DNA from 2 places in the Brevibacillus sp. NL20B1 genome. Region 2 is predicted to be linked to the other one. Evidence: riboswitches for the same ligand, from Rfam matches in the RefSeq annotation. Region 2 holds a riboswitch; the other holds the start of a gene.
The links. Region 2 has a riboswitch for lysine ahead of KDN35_RS15830 (amino acid permease). Riboswitches for the same ligand answer to the same signal wherever they lie in the genome.
Positions count from the first base shown of each region.

Region 1: it holds a riboswitch for lysine, as region 2 does, so the genes downstream of both, KDN35_RS10980 (aspartate kinase) here and KDN35_RS15830 (amino acid permease) in region 2, are expected to answer to the same signal.

Region 1 is NZ_JAGTPT010000013.1:95,668-100,769, forward strand. It holds gene uvrC (excinuclease ABC subunit UvrC) at 1-1,340, shown strand, start outside; gene KDN35_RS10975 (aspartate/glutamate racemase family protein) at 1,372-2,061, opposite strand; lysine riboswitch at 2,275-2,460, shown strand; gene KDN35_RS10980 (aspartate kinase) at 2,701-3,942, shown strand; gene KDN35_RS10985 (DUF2507 domain-containing protein) at 4,112-4,558, opposite strand; gene KDN35_RS10990 (succinate dehydrogenase cytochrome b558 subunit) at 4,968-5,102, shown strand, end outside.
Region 2 is NZ_JAGTPT010000025.1:52,615-57,716, reverse strand. It holds gene KDN35_RS15840 (ABC transporter ATP-binding protein) at 1-263, opposite strand, end outside; gene KDN35_RS15835 (extracellular solute-binding protein) at 276-1,346, opposite strand; lysine riboswitch at 1,901-2,089, shown strand; gene KDN35_RS15830 (amino acid permease) at 2,196-3,650, shown strand; gene KDN35_RS15825 (aminotransferase) at 3,692-4,870, opposite strand; gene KDN35_RS15820 (Lrp/AsnC family transcriptional regulator) at 4,867-5,102, opposite strand, start outside.

The DNA of each region.
Region 1 (5,102 bases), on a different contig from region 2:
TGGGGCAGTGTTTGGCTCCCTGTGTTCACGAGGTGCCTGCGGAAGAGAATCAGCGGCTGGTGGAAGAGATCTGCCGTTTTCTCGACGGCGGCCACGAGGCGGTCAAGCAGGAGCTGACGGAAAAGATGCTGCAGGCAGCGGAAAACATGGAGTTTGAACGCGCCAAGGAGCTTCGCGACCAAATCCGCAGCATCGAAGCCGTGATGGAAAAACAGAAGGTGACGTTTACCGACACGGTGGACCGGGACATCATCGGCTTTGCTGTCGACAAGGGCTGGATGTGCATCCAGATCTTTTACATGCGGCAGGGCAAGATGATCGAACGGGAGACGACGTCGTTCCCGTATTACGGCGACGAGACGGAAGATTTCATGTCCTACGTCACCCAGTTTTACTACGACAAGCAAAACGCGCTGCCCAAGGAGATTTTGCTGCCGGAACGAAGCGAGCCGGAGTTGCTGGCGGGGTGGCTGGGCGTCAAGGTGTACGCGCCCAAGCGAGGGAAAAAGCGGGAACTGGTGCAGATGGCGTCCGAAAACGCGCGGATTGCCCTGCAGGAAAAATTTGCGCTGATGTCCAAGGACGATGCGCGGACGATCCAGGCGGTGCACAATCTGGGGCACATCCTTGGGATTGGCACGCCGCACCGCATCGAGGCATTTGACAACTCCAACATTCAGGGCACGACACCGGTGTCAGCGATGGTGGTCTTTACCGATGGCCGGCCGGACAAGAAAGAGTACCGCAAATTCAAGATCAAAAGCGTCGAGGGGCCGGACGACTACGGGGCGATGCGGGAAGTGATTCGCCGCCGCTACACCCGCCTGCTGAAGGAAAGCCAGCCGCTGCCCGATCTCATCGTCATCGACGGCGGCAAGGGGCAGATCAGCGCGGCGATGGACGTGCTGGAAAACGAGCTGGGTCTCTACATCCCCGTCTGCGGCCTGGCCAAGGACGAAAAGCACCGGACCGCGCAGTTGCTCTACGGCGATCCGCCGGAGCCGGTGGAGCTTCGCCGGGACAGCTACGAGTTTTACCTGCTGCAGCGAATTCAGGACGAGGTGCACCGTTTTGCCATCACATTTCACCGGCAGGCGCGCAGCAAGACGATGCTATCGTCACGGCTGGACGAGATTCCCGGTGTTGGCGAAAAGCGGCGCAAGCTGTTGTTCCAGCATTTTGGCTCGCTGAAAAAAATGCGTGAAGCGACCGTGGAAGACTTCCGGCAGATCGGCATCGGCGACAAGCTGGCCCGAGAGATCCTGCGCCACCTGCGACAACAGGCGGACGGGGATGCAAACGGAGCATCCGGCGAAACAGACAAAAAGGCTGACGCCTGACGAGTGCGGGCATCAGCCTTTTTTACGTGTGTCATCCAAGAGCCCGCGTCACGGCTTCCTCCGCGTGGATGCGTGTGGAGTCAAACAGCGGCACAAGCATATCCTCCGGTTTGATCAGCAGAGTGATTTCCGTGCAGCCGAGGATGACGCCCTCCGCTCCGCGGCGAACGAGGCCGTCCATTACCCGCAGGTACTCCTGCTTGGACTTTGGCAATACGTTTCCCAGGCACAACTCTTCAAAAATAATGCGGTTGACGATGGCGCGGTCAGGCTCGTCCGGCACCAGCACTTCTACTCCGTATCGGCGCATCCGTTCGCGGTAGAAGGGAAATTCCATGGTGTAACGGGTGCCCAGCAGGCCAACGCGCCGAATTCCGCGCTGAACAATCCGCTCTGCCGTGGCGTCGACGATGTGCAGCAGGGGAATTGTCACCGCTTGTTCAATCGCCTCCGCGTTGTTGTGCATGGTGTTGGTGCAGAGCACGATGAAGTCGGCTCCCGCCCGTTCCAGCGCCTTTGCCGCATGTGCAAGCGCTGCACCGGCGTCGTCCCAGCGCCCCTCACGCTGAAACGCCTCGATCTGTGCAAAGTCGACGCTGTACATGATGCAGCAGGCGGAGTGCAGGCCGCCCAGGCGCTCTTTGACGAGCTGGTTGATCAACCGATAGTATTCGAGCGACGATTCCCAACTCATTCCTCCAATCAGGCCGATCGTCTTCATTCACATACCCCCAACATGAAATCTATGAAATTGAGAAATAATATACAATTTTCGGTATCATCTGGCAATAAGGGCTATGACAGAAGTTACGGCTCGTACAGGCACGGACTTTACCATGATGCTGCAAACTTTAATGAAATTTCTGATTGAACCGCCTTCGTACACGTGGTATAATCCCATACAAACAGCATAACAAGCCTCACTTCCCGTTAGGAGTGAGGTAGAGGCGCGAAAACCATGAGTACCTCCCTGAGATCGGGCATCTGTGACGGGTACGGGAAAGGGGAATTCGCCGAAGTACGGAGAAAGGCCCGCTTCCTCCGTGCTGGGTCTGCGTTGAATAAGCGCAGGACTGTCATCCGTGCAATTCCCGTTGCCGGATGGAGAGCTATCTCACGATGTCGGTTGAGAATGGAACAGGGGATGTTCTGTCATGCTCAACTGTTCACGTGGCCAAGGGAAGGAGGAACCGGTATGTCGAACTGGCAGGCAGTGACAGGTGTATCCTCGTCGCTGCCTTTTTTGCAAGAGTGAGAAATAATAATAGTGAAACGAAGATGGCCTGAGAAGATGGCCTGATGAAAGAAGAATCCAAAGAGATATGTGAACATGTTGAATAGGAAAAGGGAGAGAAGCCGCATGGGGTTGATCGTGCATAAATACGGAGGCACCTCCGTAGGTACCATTGAACGGATTATGAAAGTAGCGGACCGGATTATTCAATATAAGGAAGCTGGACACGACATGGTCGTCGTCGTGTCGGCAATGGGCAAGTCCACAGACGTGCTGGTGGATATGGCCAAACAGATTTCCCCCTACCCGTCGGAGCGGGAGATGGACATGCTGCTGGCGACTGGCGAGCAGGTGTCGATTGCGCTGTTGGCGATGGCGCTGCACCAAAAGGGGTATGACGCCATTTCCCTGACGGGCTGGCAGGCGGGAGTGACGACCGAGTCGATCCACGGCAAGGCCCGGATCACCCATATTGAGACGGAACGAATCCGAAGGGAACTGGCGCGCGGCCGGGTCGTCATCGTGGCTGGATTTCAGGGCGTCAGCGAAGCAGGCGAGATCACCACGCTGGGCCGCGGCGGTTCGGACACGTCCGCGGTGGCGCTGGCAGCCAGTCTCAACGCGGACAAATGCGAAATTTTCACAGATGTGGCCGGCGTCTACACTGCCGACCCGCGTGTGGTTCCGACGGCGAGCAAACTGGACAGCATCTCGTATGATGAAATGCTCGAACTGGCCAACCTGGGGGCGGGCGTGCTGCATCCGCGCTCGGTGGAGGCAGCCAAGACCCACAAGGTCCGGCTGGTCGTCCGCTCCAGCTTTACGACAGAAGAAGGCACGTACGTAGAGGAGGGTGCGCATATGGAAACAGGAAGAGTAGTTAGCGGCGTCGCCCACGACGAAGACGTCGCAAAGGTGACGGTTGTGGGGATGCCTGCACGCGTAGGCACGCTGTCCCGGCTGTTCAACACGCTGGCGGATCACCAGGTAAACGTGGATATCATCATCCAAAGCTCGTACGACGCGGCCGTGACCAACATTTCCTTCACGGTGGCAGGAAGCGACTTGAAAAAGACGCTCGATACGCTGAACGCCCACCGCGAGCAGCTCGGTTTTGAAAAAGTGGAATGCGAAGAGGGCTTGTCCAAGGTCTCGATTGTCGGAGCCGGCATGGTGAACAATCCGGGCGTGGCCGCCGAGATGTTCCGCGTGCTGGCCGAGCAGGAGATCACGATCAAAATGGTTTCCACGTCTGACATCAAGGTGTCCTGCGTCATCCCGGCGGAACACACCGAGCGGGCCGTGCGCTGCCTGCACACCGCATACGGCCTCGACGTGGCGGAAACAGCTGTCGTACACGGAGTATGACCCGCTGACAGCCCAATACGGAACACACATGCTGTCCCCCTTTTTTCGCCGCGGAAAAAGGGGGATTTTCTTCTGGTGGGATGTTTGCGGGAAATCGCGTGGCAGCGGCAGCGCGATGCCTCGCCTCCCCGCTCCTGCCCGGTCGGCTCACTTTCGTCCCGGCCAGACCTTACCAGTGAACGGTAATCAGGACGCTGCCCGTCTCCTCCGTCTCCATCCGGGTTTTCATCTCCCGCTGCTTCCAACGGCCGACAGCACCGGCGATGATCCCGCACTCCAGAGAGAGGGAACGGTTGATGCGTTCGGGCGACATGTAGCGATAGATGGTATGGGTCAGCCGATAACGAATCTGCCGCTCCCCGTCTTCCAACAGGTCCAGTTTGCCCAGCCCCAGACGGATAAAGGGAAACACCAGACCGTTGGCGGAGCGGATGGGAATCTGCCTCCCCATTTCCTTTCCCAGCCAGTGGAGAATGGGCGGTTCGCTTTCGCCCAAAAGCGAGCGGGTGAGGTGCTCGCGCAGTAAGTGATAGCCCAGATAGGGCATGTGGATGCGCTCAATATCTGCGATGATGCGGGAAGGCAGCAAGGCTTCCAGTTGATCCGGTTCTTTCACGTCACGACCCTCCTTCCCGGCTGCAGGCCGCGCGAGGCTTGTCCCCTGTCGGACCTTCCTGCGGCCGCCAGGTCTATTACAGCCGGTTTGCTCTACCTGTTTGGTAACAGATTATGAGAGAGCGGCCGAATCTATGACAGATTCATAGAAAAATCGGACGATTAATACGTGTAATCCAACAATGGAATTAGTCTATTCACTGTCTTGACGCTCTCTGTAGACAGGAGTACAATTGGTTGTGGTTCAACGTTTTGCCCAACTTTTTTCCGTTTTCCGACACAATTTGTCTGGCTGTGTAGCAGGGGGGCAGGCAGCTGCCGTCATGTCTAACCGGCTGGGCAATGGGTTAGGATAGTGGGGAAAAGATTAACCAAAGAACGCTACTTACAATTGAAAGGGGGACCATTGTATGGCAAAAGGCCATAGCTTTCTGAACCACAAGCTGCATTCTCTTCTCGGTTTGTTCCCAATCGGGCTGTTCCTCTTGTTCCACTTGACAGCGAACTATCAGGCAACCCGGGGACCGGAAGCTTTCAACCAGGTA
Region 2 (5,102 bases):
GGAAACAGCGCGTAGCTTTGAAACACCATGCCGCAGTTCCGCTGGTTGGCGGGCACGTGGCTTACATCCCGCTCCCCGATGAAAATCTTTCCTGAGGTGGGGCTTTCAAAACCGGCCACACAGCGCATGGTCGTCGTTTTGCCGCAGCCGGATGGCCCTAGCAGAGCGAAGAATTCGCCTTCGCGAATCTCCAGATTGACGTCTTCCAAAGCGGTGATTCCGTTGAATTGCTTGTGCAAGTGCTCGATTCGAACCGACCCCATGCAAGAGCCTCCTTACTGGAATTTTTGCCGCCACTCGTTGCGCACCCGGTCGTAGTTGCTCACGACCCAGTCGATGTCCAGCTCCTGCGCGTGCGGGATGACTTTCTCCAGGGTAAGCGGCGTTTTCGACTCCACGTCTTTGGAGATCGGGATGTGGTACCAGTTGGCCAGCGTTTGCTGCCCTTCCTTGGACAGCAGGTAGTCGATCAGCGCCTTGCCGCCATCAGGATTCGGGCCGTCTTTTACGAGCGACACCGGGTTGACGATGACCGGCGTCTTGTCCGGCACGATGAAATCGATTTTCTCCCCCTTGGCCTTCATTTCGTACACCATGAAGTCAAAGGCGATCGCAATGTGCGCCTCCCCTTTGGCTACTGCTTTGGAAGGTGCGGAGCCGGAGTCGGGCATGGCGCTCATCTGTTCCACCAATTTTTTGAAGTAGTCCCAGCCCTGCTCTTCGCCGCGGGCCATCAGTTGACTCAGCACAGTGAGGGTGGCGGTGCCGGACGCGGCGGGGTTGGGCATCTGGATTTTGCCCTTCCATTTGGGGTCAAGCAGGTCGTCCCAGTTTTTCGGCGCCTCTTCCGGCTTCACCAGGTCGCTGTTGTAGGCAAAGCCGAGCACGAACACTTCCGCGCCGATCCACTTCCAGTCCTTGTCGCGGAGCTTGATGCCGTCCCGCACTTCCGGCCAATCCTTGATTGCTTCCGGCGTGTACGATGTGATGATGTCCTTGTCCTTGGCCGCTTCAAACGGCAGGAATCCTCCGCCGCCGTACCAGACGTCCGCCTGCGGGTTGTCTTTTTCCGCAATCATGCGGTTGACCAGCACGTTGGTCCCCGCGTACTGCACGTTGATGGAAGACCCTTTGAAAGCCTTTTCAAAATTGAGACCAATTTCTTTGGTCATATCCGGCGTCTCAGGGGAATACAGCGCGATCGGGCCCAGTTCTTTTGTTCCTCCCGATCCGTCTCCCGCCGGTGTGCTGCCGGACGAAGCCTCCTGGCCGGAGGAGCACCCTGCCAAGGCGACAGTGGAGAGCAAAACGGCTGTGGCTGCTACGTTCAACCATTTTTTCAACATGTGTCAGACCCCTCTTTCTGTGATTGTTGATCGAATAGTCAAACAGTTTCCGAGGAAAAAGAAAAACCCTCACGTAGATAAACACATCCCCCTTTGGGAGTGTGTTTACGGGTAAGGGTTTCTCCGTTTCTCCGCCTAACCGTATGGGAAAATATGCTATCCGATCAGTGTTTCTTCCAGTATAACCAGTTTCTTTTCTATCTGTCAACGAAAATGATCGAATTTTTCGGACAAGTCAGTCTAGAATGAAGGAAATTACTGGGTCCCAAACGTAAATAAATAGGTATGCGGAAAATAGTTTTGAGTGAAGGAGTCCTTCCCCCGCTTACCTTGCTTTTGTTGTGATGTTGGGGCAGCCGTTTTATTTCATCAGAAAGCTTGTAAAAAATGAATATCTCATGGCTGTTCTTATGCATGTTCTTCAATAAAAAATCATTTCAGCTAATCGCTTTGTATGCAAAACGACCTCTTACAGTTTTTAGTGCTTGATTTTGCCGCGATTTTCTATATACTTGAACCGTAACAAAACTTCACAGATTATCCTCATCACATGCGATGGGGATAGAGGTCGCGGCTTTTATATGATTCTGGCACGAGATCCAGAGAAGATCGATGACTCCAGAGGAGGGAAAAGCCGCCGAAGTCCGCTGTGCATTCTCTGGGCACACGGGCTGGGGCTGTACTCGAAAGGGGCAGAACTGTCACGTTTGCGAGCCGGGCAAACGTGATGTGCTATCTTCAACGAAGGCTTGGTGGGGATGTAACAGTACCGCCCTGTTCGTTGGGGCGGTATTTTTTATGTCCGACCTTCCTTCTGACTATCTTTGTAGAAAGGTCGTGCAAGCACTCATGGAATCCAATCAACTGCAGCGGGGCCTCAAGGCCCGACATCTGACCATGATCGCCATTGGCGGCTCCATCGGCACGGGGCTGTTTTTGGCGAGCGGCGGCTCCATCCACTCCGCCGGTCCGGGCGGCGCACTCGTCGCCTACGCGGCCATCAGCCTGATGGTCTACTTCCTGATGACCAGTTTGGGCGAGATGGCGGCGTTTCTCCCCGTCTCCGGTTCATTTTCCACCTACGCGACGAAGTTCGTCGATCCGTCCCTCGGCTTTGCGCTGGGGTGGAACTACTGGTACAACTGGGCCATCACCATCGCCGTCGAGCTGTCAGCCGGGGCCTTGATCATGAAATACTGGTTCCCCGACACGCCGTCCATCTTGTGGAGCGCCCTGTTCCTCGCGCTTATGTTTGGTCTGAATTATTTGTCTGTAAAAGGATACGGCGAATCGGAATACTGGTTTTCCCTCATCAAGGTAGCGACCGTAATCATCTTCATCGTCATCGGCCTGCTGATGATCTTGGGCATCATGGGCGGTGAAGCAGTCGGCTTCCGCAACTTTACCGTCGGCGATGCACCGTTCAACGGCGGCTTCATGGCGATGCTCGGCGTCTTCATGATCGCCGGCTTCTCCTTCCAGGGGACGGAGCTGGTCGGGATCGCTGCGGGTGAAAGCGAAAACCCTGCCAAAAACGTGCCGAAAGCGATCAAGCAGGTGTTTTGGCGCATCCTGCTGTTCTACATCCTGGCGATCTTCGTGATTGGGCTGTTGATCCCGTACGACAACCCCAACCTGGTCAACGGCGACATCGAGAACATCGCGATCAGCCCGTTTACGCTGGTGTTCCAAAAAGCCGGACTCGCCTTTGCCGCATCCGTCATGAACGCCGTCATCCTGACCTCCGTCCTGTCGGCGGGCAACTCCGGCATGTACGCCTCCACCCGCATGCTGTGGACGCTGGCCAAGGAAGGAAAGGCGCCCAAGCTGTTCAGCAAGGTAAACAAGCGGGGCGTTCCGGTTAATGCGCTGCTGCTGACTGCCAGCATCGGGATGTTTGCGTTTCTCGCCTCCCTGTTTGGCGACGGGACTGTCTACATCTGGCTGCTCAACGCCTCGGGGATGTCCGGGTTTATTGCCTGGCTGGGCATCGCAATCAGCCACTACCGCTTCCGCAAAGCGTTTGCAGCCCAAGGCCGCGATTTGAACGAACTGCCGTACCGGGCGAAGTGGTTCCCGTTTGGCCCGATTTTCGCATTCGTCGTCTGCTGTTTCGTCATCCTCGGCCAAAACTACACCGCCTTCACCGGGGAGACGATCGATTGGAACGGCATTCTCGTCTCGTACATCGGCCTGCCGCTGTTTTTGATCGTCTGGCTCGGCTACAAAGCCGTGAAAAAGACGAAAGTGGTGCCGCTGCGGGAAGTGGATCTCTCCACGGACGAATCTACAATATCCAACTAATCGGTATAGCAAAGGCCGGGGAACCCCCGGCCTTTCCTTTTTTACGACAGTCGCTGCACGAACCGCCCCATCCGTTCCAGCGCCTTCCCAAGCTGATCCAGGGAAGTGGCGTAGGAGCAGCGGATGTGGCCTCTGCCGCTGTCGCCAAACACATCACCCGGCACCACGGCCACCTTTTCCTCCATCAGCAGCCGCTCGGCAAACTCGCCGGCATCCAGCCCGGTGGACGCGATCGAAGGAAACGCGTAAAACGCCCCTTCCGGCTCGTGGCAGGACAGGCCGATCTCCTTGAATCCCTGCACGACGAAATTGCGCCGCTGCCGGTAGCTTTCCACCATCCTCTCCATGTCCGCCTGACCATGCCGCAGCGCCTCCAGAGCGGCCATCTGCGCCATGATCGGCGCGCACAGCATGGTGTACTGGTGAATCTTCAGCATGCCGCCGAGCAGATCTTCCGGCGCGCAGACGTAGCCGAGGCGCCAGCCCGTCATCGCGAACGCTTTGGAAAAACCTGAGATCAGGATCGTCCTCTCCTTCATCCCGGGCAGGGCGGCGATGCTCTCATGCCGCTGACCGTAACTCAGCTCCGCGTAAATCTCGTCGGAGATGACCAGCAGATCGTGCTTGACGAGGATCGGGATCAGCCGCTTCCACTCCTCCGCCGACATCGTGCTGCCGGTCGGGTTGTTCGGGTAGCAGAAGATGATCGCCTTGGTGCGCGGCGTGATGTGCGCCTCCAGCTCCTCAGGCGTTAATTTAAACGACTGCTCCGCGCGCGTGTGCAAAAACACCGGCACCCCGCCGGCCAGACGGATGACCGGTTCGTAGGAGACATAGCAGGGCTCGACGACCAATACCTCGTCGCCGGGATCGACGATGGCCCGCAGCGCGATGTCAATCGCTTCACTGGCACCGACTGTAATCATGATCTCTTTTTCCGGATGGTACGAGACGGCGAAGCGCTCCTCCAGGTACTTGTGAATCTCCCTGCGCAGCTCGATGAGACCGGCATTGGAGGTATACGCCGTGTAGCCCCGTTCCAGCGAGGCGATGCAGGCTTCCCGCACGCGCCACGGGGTGACGAAATCCGGTTCCCCTACCCCGAGCGAGATGACCCCTTCCATCGAAGCGGCCAGGTCAAAGAAACGGCGGATGCCCGACGGCTTGAGCGAGGCGACCGTGGCGGACAAGCGCTGACGTACACTGATTTGCTGACTCATGGGGTTACCACCATCCTGTGGTCTTCGTCTCTGTCTTCAAACTGAATGCCGTCGTGTTTGTACCGCTTGAGGATAAAGTGGGTCGCGGTCGAGACGACGGAATCCAGCGTGGCCAGCTTTTGCGACACAAACGACGCCACTTCCCGCATCGTTTTTCCTTCCAGCACGACGGACAGGTCGTAGCTGGCGCCGGACATCAGGTAGACGGCCTTCACTTCCGGGAAACGGCAGA